2 regions of the Burkholderia pyrrocinia genome follow, and region 2 is predicted to be linked to the other one. Evidence: riboswitches for the same ligand, from Rfam matches in the RefSeq annotation. Region 2 holds a riboswitch; the other holds the start of a gene.
What was found. A riboswitch is a leader RNA that binds a small molecule or an ion and turns the genes downstream of it on or off. The one in region 2 is predicted to bind cobalamin.
Positions count from the first base shown of each region.

Region 1 (7,875 bases), 1.1 Mb from region 2:
CGATCACGAGCGCGACCGCGCCGAACGTGCCGATCCGCGAGTCGTGCATGATGCGCAGCACGTCGTCGCGCGTATAGCCGCCGCCGAATGCATCGCAACTGTCGGCAAGGCCGTCCTCGTGGAAGGCGCCGGTCGCGAGCAGCGTCGCGGCCATCGACAGCCCGACCGCGATCGACGCGGGCAGCACGCGCAGCGCGGCAAGATAGACGAGCGCGCCCCACGCGCCGACGCATGCACCGACGAGCGGGAAATAGCGCGCGGCCTGGTCGAGATCGCCGGCCGCGTAACCGATCGCGCGCGGCACGGGCACGCGCGTGAAATAACCGAGCGCGACGAAGAAGTAGCGCAGTTCGGCACGCACGCCGCTCGCGCGCTCAGGCGTCACGATTGTCGACGCCGGCGGACTCGAAGCTCGCCATCTCGCAGAGGAACGCAACCGCCGCGCGCACGAGCGGCAGCGCGAGCGCCGCACCCGTGCCTTCGCCGAGCCGCAGGTCGAGCGCGAGCAGCGGCTTCGCGCCGAAATGCTCGAGCATGCGCCGGTGCCCGGCCTCGTGCGACGTATGCGAGAACACGCAGTAGTCGCGCACGCCGGGCGCGATGCGCTCGGCGACGAGCAGCGCGGCCGTCGCGATGAAGCCGTCGACGAGGATCGTCATCCGCTCGCTCGCGGCCGCGAGATACGCGCCCGTCATCATCGCGATCTCGAAGCCGCCGAACGTCGCGAGCACGTCGAGCGGCGCGACCGCGTGCGAGTGCTTGACGAGCGCGCGGCCGAGCACCGCGCGCTTGTGTGCGAGCCCCTTGTCGTCGAGGCCCGTGCCGCGCCCGACGCACGCGTCGATCGGCACGTCGAGCAGGCGGCTCATCAGGCACGCGGCCGACGACGTGTTCGCGATCCCCATCTCGCCGAAGCCGATCACGTTCGTGCCGAGCGACGCGTGCAGGCGCACGCGCGCCGCGCCGGCCGCGAGCGCGGTCATCGCCTCGTCGTGCGTCATCGCCGGCTCCGTCGCAAAGTTGCGCGTGCCGCGCGCGACCGGCAGCGACACCAGCCGGTCGGACAGCGGCAGCGGCGACGCGACGCCCGCATCGACGATCTCGAGCGTGCTCTGTGCGACGCCCGAGAACGCGTTGATCGCCGCGCCGCCGGCCAGGAAGTTCGCGACCATCTGCGCGGTCACCGCCTGCGGATAGGGACTCACGCCTTCGGCCGCGATCCCGTGGTCGCCGGCGAACACGATCATCACGGGGCGCTGCACGACCGGCCGCTCAGTGTGCTGGATCAGGCCGATCTGCAGCGCGAGCGCCTCGAGCTGGCCGAGGCTGCCGGGCGGCTTGGTCTTGTGGTCGATCACATGCTGCAGGCGCTTGCGCAGCGCATCGTCGAGCGGCGCGATCGCGGGCGGGAAGTGGGTCGGAGTGGTCATCGAAGAGCCGTGTCGTTGGCGCGGCCTGCGCCGCGTATCGGAAAAGAAAAGGTCATTGTCGCTCGGGCCACGCCGGCAGCAACGCGTCGCGGCCATGCTCGCGGATCAGCACGAGCGGATAGCCGAACGCGTCGCTCGCGCGCTCCGGTGTCAGCACGTCGTGCACGAGGCCGGCCCATGCATGGCCGCGGCCGTCGAGCAACAGCGCATGCGTCGCGAAACGCCGCGCAAGATTCAGGTCGTGGCACGAAAACAGCACCGTGCGCGGGCCCGCGTCGAGCCATGCGGCCAGCGCGGTCAGGCAGTCGATCTGGTGATGCAGGTCGAGATGTGCGAGCGGCTCGTCGAGCAGCATCAGCGGCGCGTCCTGGCACAGTGTCGCGGCGAGCGCGACCCGCTGCCGCTCGCCGCCCGACAGCGACAGCACGTCGCGCGACGCGAGCGCGGTCAGATCGAACGTCGCGAGCGCGTCGTGCACGGCCGCACGGTCGCCGTCGCGCTCCCAGCCCCAGCCGCCGAGATACGGAAAACGGTTGAGCAGCACCGTGTCGAACACGGTCGCGCTGAATGCATCGTGCAGTTGCTGCGGCATCAGCGCGCGGCGCTGCGCGAGCTGCGCGGGCGGCCATGCGGCAAGTGGCCGACCGTCGATCTCGACCCGGCCGCCGGCCGGCGGCTGCAACCCCGCGAGCGTCGCGAGCAGCGTCGTCTTGCCCGCGCCGTTCGGCCCGGCGACGCACCAGATTTCGCCGGGACGGAAGGCCCGCGTAAAGCCGTCGAGCAGCGTGCGCGCGCCGCCCTTCAGCGTCAGGTCAGCGGTCGCGCAGGCCATGTCGTGGCCGGAAGCGGCGGCGTGCCGCGCAGGGCTTGTCATCGCATCGGCCTCCTCAGCAACATCCACAGGAACACCGGCACGCCGATCAACGCGGTCATCACGCCGACCGGCAGTTGCGCGGGCGCGATCGCGGTGCGCGCGAGCAGGTCGGCCGCCATCACGCCGCCCCCGCCCGCGAGCATCGCGGCCGGCAGCAGCATGCGCTGGTCGTTGCCGAACGCGAGCCGCAGCGCGTGCGGCACGACGAGGCCGACGAAGCCGATCGTGCCGGCCGTCGTCACCGCAGCCGCCGCGGCCAGCGACGCGACGAGATAGATTCGCACCCGCAGGCGCGCGACAGGCACGCCGAGCGCGAGCGCGGTCGCGTCGCCGCGCAGCAGTACATTCAATTGCGGCGCGGCCGGCAGCGCGACGCATGCGGCCAGCAGCAGCGCGCCCCACGCGAACCACGGCGCGGTCACGCCGTTCAGGTCGCCCGTCAGCCAGAAGATGATCCCGCGCAACCGCGCATCGGGCGCGAGCGACAGCAGCAGCGTGACGAGCGCGCCCCACCCTGCCGCGATCACGACACCCGTGAGCAGCAGCCGCGGCGACGCGTCGCGCGAATCGCCGCGCCACAGCTCGCGGCGTGCAAGACCGAGCACGAGCGCGACCGATACGAGCGAGCCGGCAAACGCCGACGCGTCGACGAGCCACCACGCACCGCCCGCGATCATCGCGACGAGCGCGAATCCGGCCGCGCCGCCGGACACGCCGAGCACGTACGGTTCCGCGAGCGGGTTGCGCAGCAGCACCTGCAGCAGCGCGCCCGCAAGCGCGAGCAGCGCACCGCACGCGAAGCCCGCGAGCGCGCGCGGCAGCCGCAGCGTGCGGACGATGTCGGCGAACAACGCGTCGCCGCCATGCGGCACGAGCGACGCGAGCGCCTGCCACGGCGACATCGGCACGCTGCCGATCGACAGCGACGCGACGAACAGCAACGCGACCGCGGTGGCCAGCGCGGCCCAGATCGCGGCGGCGCGCGCGGCGCTCATACCGCGCACGGCCCCGCGCATGACGCGCGGCGCATCCGCTTACTGCTGCCAGCCGAGCGTGACATAGGCGCCGCGCTTCGGTGTGTTGTACGCATAGGCAAGCTCGTAGTCCTTGTCGAGCAGGTTGTCGATGCGCGCGCTGACGTACCACGACTTCGTGATGTCGTAGCGCGCGGACAGGTTGACGATCCCGTAGCCGCCGAGCCGCCCGCCGCCCGAATCGTTGCGCGCGCCGCTCACGAGCCATTCGCCGCCGACGCGCCACGCGCCGAACGCGCGGTTCACGGCCATCGACGCGAAACGCCGTGCACGCCGGTCGAGATCCTGATTCTGCGTTTCGTTGACCGGGTTCTGCAACGTGGCGGCAACCCGTACGTCGGTCGCGCCGACATGCCCCTGCCAGGACCCTTCGAGCCCCTGCACCTTCGCGCTGCCGACGTTCTGCGCAATATAGTAGAAGCCGCTCCCGTCGGGTCGATAGTTGATCAGGTTCGCGTAGCGCGTCTGGAACGCGGTGAGCCGCATCACGCCCACCGCATCGGACGCGTACTGCAGCGCGGCTTCGATCGAATGGCTGCGCTCCGGCTGGATCGACGGGTTGCCGGCCATCGGATAATAGAGGTCGTTGAAGCTCGGTGCACGGAACGCGTCCGAATAGCTCGCGGTCACCTTCCAGCGATCGGTCAGTTCGAGGCCGTAGCCGAGATAGTAGGAATTGGCGCCGCCGAAGTCCGAGTACTGGTCGCGGCGCAGGTTCGCCTGGAACTGCTGGCGGCCAAAGCGCCCCGAATAGCCGATCCAGCCGGAATTCACGTGACGCTGCGGCGCGGAATACGCGTTCGACATGAACTGCTGGTCGAGCCGCTCGTAGCCAGCCTGTATCAGGTGTTCAGGCGCGATACGGAAATCGTTTTGCCACGTGTACTGGCGGTTGTCGGTATTGAAGTGATCCGTGTAGACGCCGTTCAGCGCCGACTGGCTGCGGTCGTTGCCGGTCGAAACGCTCAGGTGAGCGGTCCACCAGTCGGTCAGCTTGCCGTTCGCGAACGCACGCACCTGCTGCACGCGCGAATAGAGGTTGTTCAGGTCGGTCGGCACGCCCCACGCGTTGTCGTAGCTGTTGTTGCCGTTCGACTGGAAGTAGCTGATGCCCGCATCCCAGCGGTCGTTGAAGCGGTGGCGCAGCGCCGCGGTGATGCTCTCGTTCAGGTAACCGTTCGCATTCGGGTTCGCGTTCGGCTTCCTCGCCGGGTCGAGCGCGGAAAAACCGTCGTCCTTGTCGCGCGCGATCGACACGCTCAACGTCGTCTTCCCGTCGCTGTCGAGCCGACCCGATACGCCAGCCTGCTGCGTCTGCGTACCGTAGCTGCCGACGCCGACCGCGAAGTTGAAGCGTGGCGGATGATTGCCACCGTCCTTCGTGAACACCTGCACGACGCCGCCGATCGCGCCCGAGCCGTACAGCGACGACACGTTGCCGTTGACGATCTCGACGCGCTCGATCTGGTCGAGCGGCAACTGGCTCAGTTGCGCGGCACCGAGACTCGCGGAATCGACCCGCACGCCGTCGATCAGCACGAGCGACTGCGTCGACTCCGCACCGCGCAGGAACATCGTCGCGCTCGCGCCGGGGCCGCCGTTGCGCACGATCTGCGCGCCGGGCGCGAGCGCGAGCAGCGTCGGCAGGTCGGCGCCCGCATGCGCGGCGATATCCTGCGCGTCGAATACGGTGGTTTGCGGAATCGTGTCGGCCAGCGCCTGCGGCGCGCGCTGCGCGGTGACGACGACCGGTTCGAGCATCGTCGCAGCCGCAGGTTGGGCCGCGGGCACGGCGGACGCCGCGGAATCGGCATTCGCCGCGGTCTGCGCGGCGGCGGCAAGCGGCAATCCGCAAAGCGCGCCGAGCGCCGTGCGGACGATTGGGGTCAGCATGAAGATAAATCCCGTGAAGCACTGCGCGGCCCGCCTCCCCGCAGGCCACGCGTCACGAAGCCCGTGCGGGCTCCCCGTCTCGGCCGGTATCCGGGCTGGCGGCGTACCGGCTCGCCTTCCCGCGCGATGACGCGCAGTGGCCCGCGCCCGCGTGCGAAACCTGCACGCGGAACGCGCCCGAGCCGGCCTGCGTCACTGGACGCGGCCGCTTACCGTTGCGGGGGCAGCGCAGGTTGGCGGTCTCCTGGCGGAGCCCGCGCCCTGCTTCCCGTTTAACCGCGCGTTCCACGCGCGAGCACCGAGGCGGCGCCAGTTTAGGAGCCGGTCGCGCAAGCGTCAAGGAAGCGTCCGGACACGCACGGGACGCGCCCATTCGCAGCAAGAAGCGAGGGTGTTACGACTGGAAACGTTACAGATGTCGGATTGCGCGTTATTCCGCGCTAAAATGCTGGGTCTTTAGAGGACGCAGCAAATGCTCAACGAACTCGAAACCTTATCTCAAAATATTGGCCGTCTGATTTCGCTGAACAAGCGCTATCACGCGGAACGGCTCGCGCTCGAAGAGCAGGTCGCGCAATTGCGCGCGGAAGCGGACACGGTCCGCGCGGAACTCGCGCAACTGCGCGAAGAACGCAATGCGCTCGCGGCCGAGCGCGATACGCTGTCGGCAAAAATCGACGACGCTCAGGTGAAACTGAACGCGATTCTCGAAAAGCTGCCGCGCTCGAAAAGCGCGGAGCAAGCCGACAACCAGCTCGACCTGCTGGATGCGCAGGCGCGTACGGACAGCGATGACGCGGCCAGCCACGGAGAACATGCATGAGCACCAAGCAGATCGAAGTCTCGATTCTCGGTCAGGCCTATCGGCTCGCCTGTTCGGCCGAGACCGAAGCGGCGCTGCTCGAGGCAGTCGCGCGCGTCGACGCCGAAATGTCGAAAATCCGCTCGAACAGCTCGGTACGCGGCATCGATCGCATCGCGGTGATGGCGGCACTGTCGCTCGCATCGGAATTGCTGCGGCTGCAAACGAGCGTGCGGCACGGTGAAGCATTTCCGGCGGAGGAAATCCGTCGTACAATGCACCAGATGAACGAACAGCTCGGCGCGGTGCTCGCACAGCACGAGACGCAGTAACGTTTTAATCGATGCGTCGATTCCCCTTGATCTCTGCGATCAACGGTGGTCAAATTGGCGCATCGAATCACAGTTCAGTCAGCTTCCCTGCCTGGTTCGCCAAGGTCATATATTCCTTGAACCAATGCCATGTGCACGGTTGCGGAAATTTGTAGCACGGGCGCGCGCGTCACTCTGTCTGATGTACCCGAAGTGCTGCTAACTGCGACCAATTCTGAACCTCAGGTTCAGGATGCCGGCCTAGCGGCCAAGGCGGGGGCCTATCCAACGGCATCGGGCACGTCCCGGTGCCGTTTTCTTTTGTAGCAGCCTCTTTCTGCGTCGATCACGATCCATGCAATACTGGCTGATGAAGTCCGAACCGGACGAAGCAAGCATCGACGATCTCGCCAACGCACCGCAGCGCTCGCTGCCGTGGACCGGCGTGCGCAACTATCAGGCGCGCAATTTCATGCGCGACACGATGAAGATCGGCGACGGCGTGCTGTTCTATCACTCGAGCTGCCCCGAGCCGGGCATCGCAGGCCTCGCCGAAGTGTCGTCGACGCCCTACCCCGATCCCACGCAGTTCGATCCGAAAAGCCCCTATTACGACCCGAAGTCGACGCAGGAAGCGCCGCGCTGGCTGCTCGTCGACGTGCGCTACGTGAAAAAGTCGCCGCTCGTGCCGCTCGCCGCACTGCGCGAACACGACGAGCTCGCCGACATGCGCGTGCTCGCACGCGGCAACCGGCTGTCGATCACGCCCGTCACGCGTGCCGAATGGCGGTTCATCACCGAAAAGCTGATGAAGTAGGCGCGCGCCAAAGGTCAAATCTGGTCAGCACGCGCGGCCGCCGCGGAACTCGCGGGTCTCTCGCGCAGCCTAAGCAACCGCTGTCGGCCGATCGGGCCGGCTCTTTTTTTCGTTGCGCGGTACGCCCGCGTCGTGCACGCATGATCCGCGTGCGCGCCCTCGCACAAGGAGTCCAACAATGACCAAGAAATCCGCTCTCGCGCTGTCGCTCGCCCTCGCCGCCGCCGTTCCCGTCGCGCTGACGCTCGCGTCGCCCGCCGCGCACGCGCAAACCGCGAACCCGCACTTTCCGGAACCGGCAGGCGTGCTGTCGCTTTCGTCGCAGGCCAGCGCCGACGTGCCGCAGGACATCATCCACATCACGCTGTTCTACGAACAGCAGGCCAAGGATCCGGGCAGCCTGACGTCCGCGCTGAACCAGCGCGCCGATGCCGCGCTGTCGCAGGCGAAGGGCGTATCGGGCGTCACCGCGCACACGGGCGCATTCTCCGTGTATCCGAGTACCGATCGCGACGGGAAGATCTCCGCATGGCGTGGCCGTACCGAGGTCGCGCTCGAATCGCGCGATTTCGCCGCGGCGTCGAAGCTTGCAGGCCAGTTGTCGAACCTGATGCAGGTCGCGAACGTCGAGTTCTCGCTGTCGCCTGAAGCGCAGCGCACGGCCGAGCAGAAGCTCACGACCGAAGCGATCAAGTCGTTCCGCGCCCGCGCGGA
Region 1 covers NZ_CP070977.1:22,870-30,744, reverse strand. Annotated here, with positions in the region: gene JYG32_RS00170 (adenosylcobinamide-GDP ribazoletransferase) at 1-385, opposite strand, end outside; gene cobT (nicotinate-nucleotide--dimethylbenzimidazole phosphoribosyltransferase) at 375-1,430, opposite strand; gene JYG32_RS00160 (ABC transporter ATP-binding protein) at 1,483-2,304, opposite strand; gene JYG32_RS00155 (FecCD family ABC transporter permease) at 2,301-3,320, opposite strand; gene JYG32_RS00150 (TonB-dependent receptor domain-containing protein) at 3,339-5,231, opposite strand; cobalamin riboswitch at 5,296-5,549, opposite strand; gene JYG32_RS00145 (ATPase) at 5,704-6,054, shown strand; gene JYG32_RS00140 (cell division protein ZapA) at 6,051-6,365, shown strand; RNA gene ssrS (6S RNA) at 6,447-6,628, shown strand; gene JYG32_RS00130 (EVE domain-containing protein) at 6,700-7,161, shown strand; gene JYG32_RS00125 (SIMPL domain-containing protein) at 7,340-7,875, shown strand, end outside.
Region 1: linked by a shared signal. The riboswitch ahead of JYG32_RS00150 (TonB-dependent receptor domain-containing protein) and the one ahead of cobG (precorrin-3B synthase) in region 2 are both predicted to bind cobalamin.

Region 2 (7,875 bases):
TGTTTCCGCTGTCGCTGATCGTCACGGTCGACCATGCGGCGACACCGGCGGACGCCGCATCGCTGACGGGGTTCGTTCAGGGTGTCGGCTACCTGATCGCCGGGTTGTTCCCGTTCGCGGCCGGCGTCGTGCGCCAGCATCTCGCGGACCTGACGCCCGCATGGGTGGCGATGGCGTGCCTGTGCGTCGCGCTGTTCGCGCTGGCGGCGGGTTTTGCGCCGCGGCTCGCGCGGCATGTTGCGCGGGCCTAGCGCGGGTCGGGGAACACGGCCATGGCCGTTCGGCTGCGGCCGCCGTTCAGTTGACCGGCTCGCAGAAAGACACCTTGTCGCGCAGCGCGGTGCCGGCGGAAACAGGATCCTGCGCTGCCGGCAACGTCACGGAAACCGACGTGTGCTCGATCGTGCTTTTCGGCTTCAGCCCCGGCCAATGCGTCTCTTTCCAGGTTGCGATCCAGTCGAGTTTGCCGGCACTCGCGCCGGGCACGAAGCGCAGCCGCAACGAACCGTCGAAGTCTTCGCTGCAATGCGGCGAGTGCTGGTACTCGCGTTCGGAAAAGCATGCGCGAATCTCCTTGTTGCAACTGAACGGCAGCTTCGATATCCGTGGCGTGCCGGCATGCCCGCCATTCGGCTGCAGTTCGACGAAGTCGGCGTTTTCCCAGCTTCCGCCGCCGCCCGAATAGCTCTCGGACCATCCGGCCAGCACCGCGACCGCGAAGCGCTCGCCGCCCAGCGGGTACAGCGCGGGGTAGATCCCGAGCGGCGGCGCGTCGCCATCGCCGTCTACGCGGTCGGCGGGCCGGTAGTCGGAGAAATCCCACCGTTGCAGGACTTTCCAGCCGGTGGCGGATGCGAAGCTCACCTTCAGCAACTGCGGGCCGGGCAGGATCGCGTAGTAATTGCCGGGCGCGTCGTTCCTGACCCGGTACAGCGACGGCGCTTTGCTTGCGTCGCTTGGCTGGCCTGCCGTACCGCATGGTGCCGAAACCAGTTGGCAGACCCTGGGTTGCCAGTCGCGATCGGGCACGGCGGCTTTCGCGACCTCGACGAACGGCACGGCGCGCGCTTCGTTTGCCTCGCCGGCGGCGTGCACTGCGGATACCGCCAGCAAAGCGGCCGCCAATCCCGCCAAGCCGAAAATGCCCGATCGAATACGGTGATTCATTCAGCAATGTCCTTGTGAGGTGGTCTGCGCGCCGTGATCCCGCGAAGTGGGCCAGTCTGACCGAAAGTGCCCGACATGCCCAGGCACCGTGCCGGTATCAGCCGCCCGCGTCGCGCTCCGCGAGGAACCGCCGGCAGGCGCGCTCGGACGGACACCGGCGCAAGTCGCACGCGTCTTCGTCGCACTGCCGGCACACCTGGATCGCATTCTGCATGTCGTCCGCCGGTGCGCGGACCGGTTGCTCGCAGATCGGCTGAGCTGCGAACACCGTTCGGGCGTCCACGTGCATGTGATGTCCGCGATGGCCGCGCCGCGATCTACACGCACCTGCGCGAACGGCGCGCCGAACGCCGGCCGGCGCGCGCGTGATCAGCCTGCGCTCGCGTACAGCGTCGAATCCGCGAACCCTTCGGCGTCGAGCACGCGCCCGATCAGGATCAGCGCGGTGCGCTCGATCTGCGTGCCCTGCACCTTGCCGACGATGTCGGCGAGCGTGCCGGTCACGCGTTCCTCGTCGGGCCAGCTCGCGCGATAGATCACCGCGACCGGGCAATCGGCGCCGTAATGCGGCAGCACTTCGTCGACGATGCGCGCGAGATGGCGCACGCCGAGATGGATAGCAAGCGTCGCGCGGTGCGCGGCGAGCGAGCCGAGCGCTTCGCCTTCCGGCATCGTGGTCTTGCCCGCGAAGCGCGTGAGGATCACTGTCTGCGCAACACCGGGCAGCGTCAGTTCGACGCCGAGCGTCGCCGCGCACGCGGCCGTGGCCGTTACGCCCGGCACGATTTCGTACGGAATCCCGAGTGCCTTCAGCCGGCGGATCTGCTCGCCGATAGCGCCGTACAGCGACGGATCGCCCGAATGCACGCGCGCGACGTCCTGCCCTTTCGCATGCGCGGCGGCGAGCAGCGCGACGATCGCGTCGAGGTCGAGTTCGGCCGTATTGACGATCTGCTCCGCGCGATGGCCGTCGAGCACGGCCGCCGGCACCAGCGAGCCCGCATACAGGATCACCGGGCAGGTACGCACGAGGCGCTGCCCCTTCACCGTGATCAGCTCCGGGTCGCCGGGGCCCGCGCCGATGAAATACACCGTCATCGAAAAATCTCCGTCAATTCGTTGGAAGATCGACCGCGCGATGTCACGCGCGCACGGCCGGATCGAGTGCGTCGAGCAGCGCGGCAGCCGAGTCGAACGCGCGGTCGGGCTCGGGCAGCGGCGGCCGGCGCAGCATCACGACCGGCAGCCTGCGTTCGCGCGCGACGTCGAGCTTGGCCTCGGTGGCCGCACCGCCGCTGTTCTTGCTGACGACGACGTCGATCCCCATCAGCGCGAACAGCGCGCGCTCGCCGTCGAGCGTGAACGGCCCGCGCGCGGCGACGATCTGCGCGTGCGCGTTGCCGGGATGCGCGTCGAGGCAGCGCACGAGCCAGAACTGGTGCGGCGGGATCGCGTCGAGATGCGCGAGCGGTTCGCGGCCCAGCGTGAAAAGCGGCCGCCGGAACGGCGCGAGCGCGGCCTCGATGCCGGCCCAGTCGTCGACCATCCGCCAGTCGTCGCCGGGTTGCGGCGCCCATGGCGCGCGGCGCAGCGCCCACAGCGGCACGCCCGCGTCGCGTGTCGCGGCAGCCGCGTTCGCGCTGATTCGCGCGGCATACGGATGCGTCGCGTCGATCACGAGACCGATGCCGGTGCTGCGCAGATACGCGGCCAAGCCGGCGGCGCCGCCGAAACCGCCGACGCGCACGTCGCAGCGCAGGTCGTCGGGCACCTTGCCGAGGCCGGCGAGGCTGTACACGTGATGCGGACCGAGTGCGCGCGCGATTGTCAGCGCATCGCCGGTGCCGCCGAGCAGCAGGATGCGCGCGCTCATCGCGCTTGCCCGACGAAGCGGCCCTGCCGGTCGATCGCGAACATCTCGACGGCGACCGATGGCGGCACGATATCGCGCGCGACGCGCAGCGCCTGCGCGCAGACGAGATCGCCGAGCGGCACGCCGTCGGCCAGCGCGAGCTTCAGTGCTTCTTGGCTCGTGTTCGCGGCGCGCATCGCGGCCTGCAGCGCATCGCTCGCGCCGGCCTCGGCCGCCCACTGCGCGAGCAGCGGCAGGTCGATGCTCGAATGGCGGCTGTGCAGGTCGAGGTGGCCCGCCGCAAGCTTGCTCAGCTTGCCGAAGCCGCCGCACATCGACAGCCGCGCGATCGGTGCGCGTCGCAGGTGCTTGAGCACCGCGCCCGCGAAATCGCCCATCTCGACCAGCGCCATGTCGGGCAGGTGGTAATGCGCGCGCATCGCGTCCTCGCTCGCATTGCCCGTGCACGCGGCGATATGCTCGATGCCGTTCGCGCGCGCGACGTCGATGCCCTGGTGGATCGACGCGATATAGGCCGAGCACGAGAACGGCCGCACGATGCCGGTCGTACCGAGGATCGACAGCCCGCCGACGATGCCCAGACGCGGGTTCATCGTCTTCAGCGCGAGCGCTTCGCCGCCTTCGACACCGATCGTCACGTCGAAGCCGCCCGCGTAGCCATGCTCGTCTGCCAGCGCGTCGAGGTGCGTCGTCATCATCTGGCGCGGCACCGGGTTGATCGCCGGTTCGCCGACCGGCAGCGTCAGCCCCGCACGCGTGACCGTGCCGACGCCCGGCCCCGCGTGAAAACGCACGCCGGGCGCCGCCGCGAGCGCGACGCGCGCGAAGATCAGCGCGCCGTGCGTGACGTCCGGATCGTCGCCGGCATCCTTGATCGTGCCGGCTTCGGCGCCGTCGGCCGTGGTCCGGCAGAACTCGAGCCGCATCATCACGCGCTGCCCCTTCGGCAGCACGATCTCGACGGCATCGTCCGCGCGGCCCGCGAGCAGCAGGCGCGCGGCCGCGAGCGACGTCGCGGTCGCGCAGCTTCCGGTCGTATAGCCGAAGCGCAGCGGCGCGGGATGTTCGGGGGTTTCGTCGCGCATCACGCGTCCGTTGCGTTCGTCACGTTCGACGGTCCGGTCGTGGCGGCCGCGTCGGGCTTGCGCACGTCGTACAGCGTGACCGGCAACGGCTGCCGCCACGTGTCGAAGCGGCCGAGCGGTTCGGCATGCGCAAGCGACACGCGCGTGAGCGTGCCGCCGTGCGCATCGCGCCATGCGGCGAGCGCCATCTCGCCCTGCAGCGTGACCGCGTTCGCGACCAGCCGGCCGCCGGGCTTCAGCGACGACCAGCACGCGTCGAGTACGCCGGGCGCCGTCGCACCGCCGCCGATGAAGATCGCGTCCGGCGCGGCGAGCCCCGCGAGCGCATCGGGCGCGCGGCCCGCGACGAGCTGCAGGCCCGGCACGCCGAGCGCGTCGCGGTTGTGCTCGATGAAGCGCTGCCGTTCCGCATGGGCTTCGATCGCGATCGCCTGGCATGACGGATGCGCGCGCATCCATTCGATGCCGATCGAACCGCTGCCCGCGCCGACGTCCCACAGCAGCTCGCCGGGCGCGGGTGCGAGGCGCCCGAGCGTCATCGCGCGCAGGTCGCGTTTGGTGAGCTGGCCGTCGTGGCGGTACGCATCGTCGGGCAAGCCGGGCGTGAGCGCGCGGCGCGGTGCGTCGGGGCCGGCCTGGCAGTCGAGCGCGACGAGATTGAGTGCGGCCGTTTCGTCGACGTTCCAGTCCTGCGCGAGGCCGTCGAGACGCCGCTCGAACGGGCCGCCCAGATGTTCGAATACGCTGATGCGGGTCGGCCCGAAGCCGCGTGCGGTGAGTTCGGCCGCGACGGCGGCCGGCGTGCGGCCGTCGGCACTCAGTACGAACAGGCGCCGGCCCGGCAGCAGGTGACGTGCGAGCGTCGCGAGCGGACGGCCGACGAGCGATACCGCGCCGACGTCCTGCAGCGCCCAGCCGAGGCGCGCGGCCGCGAGCGACAGCGACGACGGCGCGGGCAGCACGCGCCATTCGTCGGGGGAAAGCTGGCGCGCGAGCGTCGCGCCGACGCCGAACAGCATCGGGTCGCCGCTCGCGAGCACGCATACGGGCGACGCGCGACGCGCAAGCACGCCCGCGAGATCGAACGGCGACGGCCACGCTTCGCGCGCGGCCGGCAGCCGCGCGGGCAGCATGTCGAGATGCCGCTTCGCGCCGACGACGAGCGTCGCGTCGAGCAGCGCGCGCCGCGCGCTGCGTCCGAGCCCCGCGTAACCGTCGTCGCCGATGCCCACTACCGTCAGCCACGCCGTCATGCACCCTTCCCCATCGTTCGATTCCATCGTGTCGCCGCGCGGCCGTGAAAGAGCCGGCGCAGCCGTCCCCATTGCGAAAGACGGCATGGTACCGTGTTCCATCCCGCGTTTCATCTGCCGGCACGCCAGCGCCGGGCTGTCCCGCCTCGTCTGTCGCGAACCGCCTTCCGGTCGCGAAACGCGGTCGAAATCAGGTATCCTACGGCCGTTCGTTCGCCGGTGCCCTTCGGGGCCGAAGAGGGAACACAGGGCGCATCGCGCGCCGCTGTGGCTGCCCCCGCAACTGTAGACAGCGAGCCGATCTCCCCCCTGATGCCACTGGTTCGACCGGGAAGGCCGGGAGCCGGCGCCGACCTGTCAGCCAGGAGACCTGCCGGCCAGAAAGTGCGTGCGTGCCAGTCGGCGTCGGGCGGGGTGTACCGATGCGTTGGCCGCGGCGCGACACTGTCCCGGTACCCCGTTGAGTTCCGCCCCCGATTCGATTCCTGCGTCGCCCATCGTACGCCCGTCGGCCTGCCCGGGGCTCGTGCGCGTCGTCGCGGCCGCCGATGGCGGACTGTGCCGGATCAAGTTGCCGGGCGGCCGGCTCGATGCCGCGCAGGCCCGCGCGATCGCCGCCGCCGCGCGTGCGTACGGCTCCGGCGCGATCGATGCGACCAATCGGGCGAATCTCCAGCTGCGCGGCATTCGCGACGGCGCGACCGACGCGCTGACGCGCGCGTTGCTCGACGCGGGGCTCGGCCCGCGCGCCGATGCAACCGCAGACGCCGCCGCCGATGCGGCCGCGCTTGCCGCGAGCGACGACGTCCGCAATGTCATGCTCAGCCCGCTCGCCGGGCATGACCCCGCCGCGCTCGTCGACAGCCGCGCGCTCGCCATTCCGCTGCTCGACATGCTGGCGAGCGAGCCGCGCCGCGGCGAGCTGTCGCCGAAATTCTCGATCCAGCTCGACGGCGGCGAATCGGTCGCGGCGCTCGATCATCCGCACGACATCTGGCTCGCCGCATGGCGCCGCGACGACGGCGCGGTGCGCATCGCGGCCGGGCTGGCCGGCTGCCCGCCGGTCGCGCACGACGATCCGCCTGCTTCAGTCGATGTGTCGCCCGGCCAGGCCGTCGCGCTCGTCCGCGCACTGCTGCTCGCGTTCCTCGATCTCGCGCCGGCCGACGTCACGCGGATGCGTGCGCTGCTCGCGACGTGCGGCGAACGCGCATTGTTCGAACGCGCCCGGCACTACCTGCCCTTCCCGCTCACGGCCGATCCCGCGCTCGCCGGCTGGCGGCGCATGCGCTCCGATTCCGCACTGCGGTTCGGCGCGCGCCCGTCGCTCGATGCGCCCCGTTGCAGCGTCGGCGCGCAATTCGCGCTCGGGCGGCTCGACGCGACGCAACTGGAACGGCTCGCCGCATTGGCCGAATCGGACGGTAACGGCACGCTGTCGATGACGCCGTGGCAAGGCGTGTTCATCCACGGCGTGTCGCACGCACGCGCACCGGCCACGCTCGATGCGCTCGCGACGCTCGGCCTCGTCTGCGCGTCGTCGGACCCGCTTGCGACGATCGTCGCGTGCACCGGCAGTGCGGGCTGCGCGAAAGCGCACGCCGACACGAAACACGACGCGCTCGCGCTCGCCACGCGCATCGGCCATCCGGTCGACGTGCACCTGACCGGCTGCGAGCGCCACTGCGCGCTGCCGCATCCCGCGACGCACACGCTCGTCGCGGTTGCGCCCGCACACTACGACCTTTACCGGCGCGACGCCGCCGCGGGCCTCGGCGCCCCGCTCGCGCGCCATCTGACGATTGACCAGGCCGCGGCCCGACTGACGGGCGCGCGGCATAGCCAGGACACCACCGATGCTTGACTACATTCGCGACGGGCAGGAAATCTACCGCCAGTCGTTCGCGACGATCCGCGCCGAGGCCGACCTGTCGCAGGTTCCGCCGGATCTCGAGAAACTCGCGGTGCGCGTGATCCACGCGTGCGGGATGGTCGATGTCGTCTACGACCTGCGCTTCTCGGCCGGCGCCGGCACCGCGGGCCGCACGGCACTCGCGGCCGGCGCGCCGATCCTGTGCGACGCGAAGATGGTCGCCGAAGGCATCACGCGCGCACGGCTGCCGGCCGGCAATCCCGTGATCTGCACGCTCGGCGAGCCGGAGGTGCTCGACCTCGCGCGCCATCTCGGCAACACGCGCTCGGCCGCGGCACTCGAACTGTGGCGCCCGCATCTCGCGGGCAGCGTCGTCGTGATCGGCAATGCGCCGACCGCGCTGTTCCACCTGCTCGACATGATCGACGCCGGCGCGCCGCGCCCCGCGCTGATCCTCGGGTTCCCGGTCGGCTTCATCGGCGCGGCCGAATCGAAGGCGATGCTCGATGCCGACAGCCGCGGCGTGCCGTACGTCGCGCTGCTCGGCCGGCGCGGCGGCAGCGCGATGGCTGCCGCCGCGATCAACGCGCTCGCGACGGAGGTCGAATGACGGCCGCGCGCGGA
Region 2 covers NZ_CP070977.1:1,137,672-1,145,546, forward strand. Annotated here, with positions in the region: gene JYG32_RS05395 (MFS transporter) at 1-251, shown strand, start outside; gene JYG32_RS05400 (hypothetical protein) at 298-1,167, opposite strand; gene JYG32_RS05405 (hypothetical protein) at 1,265-1,450, opposite strand; gene cobM (precorrin-4 C(11)-methyltransferase) at 1,537-2,265, opposite strand; gene JYG32_RS05415 (cobalt-precorrin-6A reductase) at 2,309-3,040, opposite strand; gene JYG32_RS05420 (cobalt-precorrin-5B (C(1))-methyltransferase) at 3,037-4,125, opposite strand; gene cbiE (precorrin-6y C5,15-methyltransferase (decarboxylating) subunit CbiE) at 4,125-5,378, opposite strand; cobalamin riboswitch at 5,579-5,770, shown strand; gene cobG (precorrin-3B synthase) at 5,839-7,242, shown strand; gene JYG32_RS05435 (precorrin-8X methylmutase) at 7,235-7,861, shown strand; gene JYG32_RS05440 (precorrin-2 C(20)-methyltransferase) at 7,858-7,875, shown strand, end outside.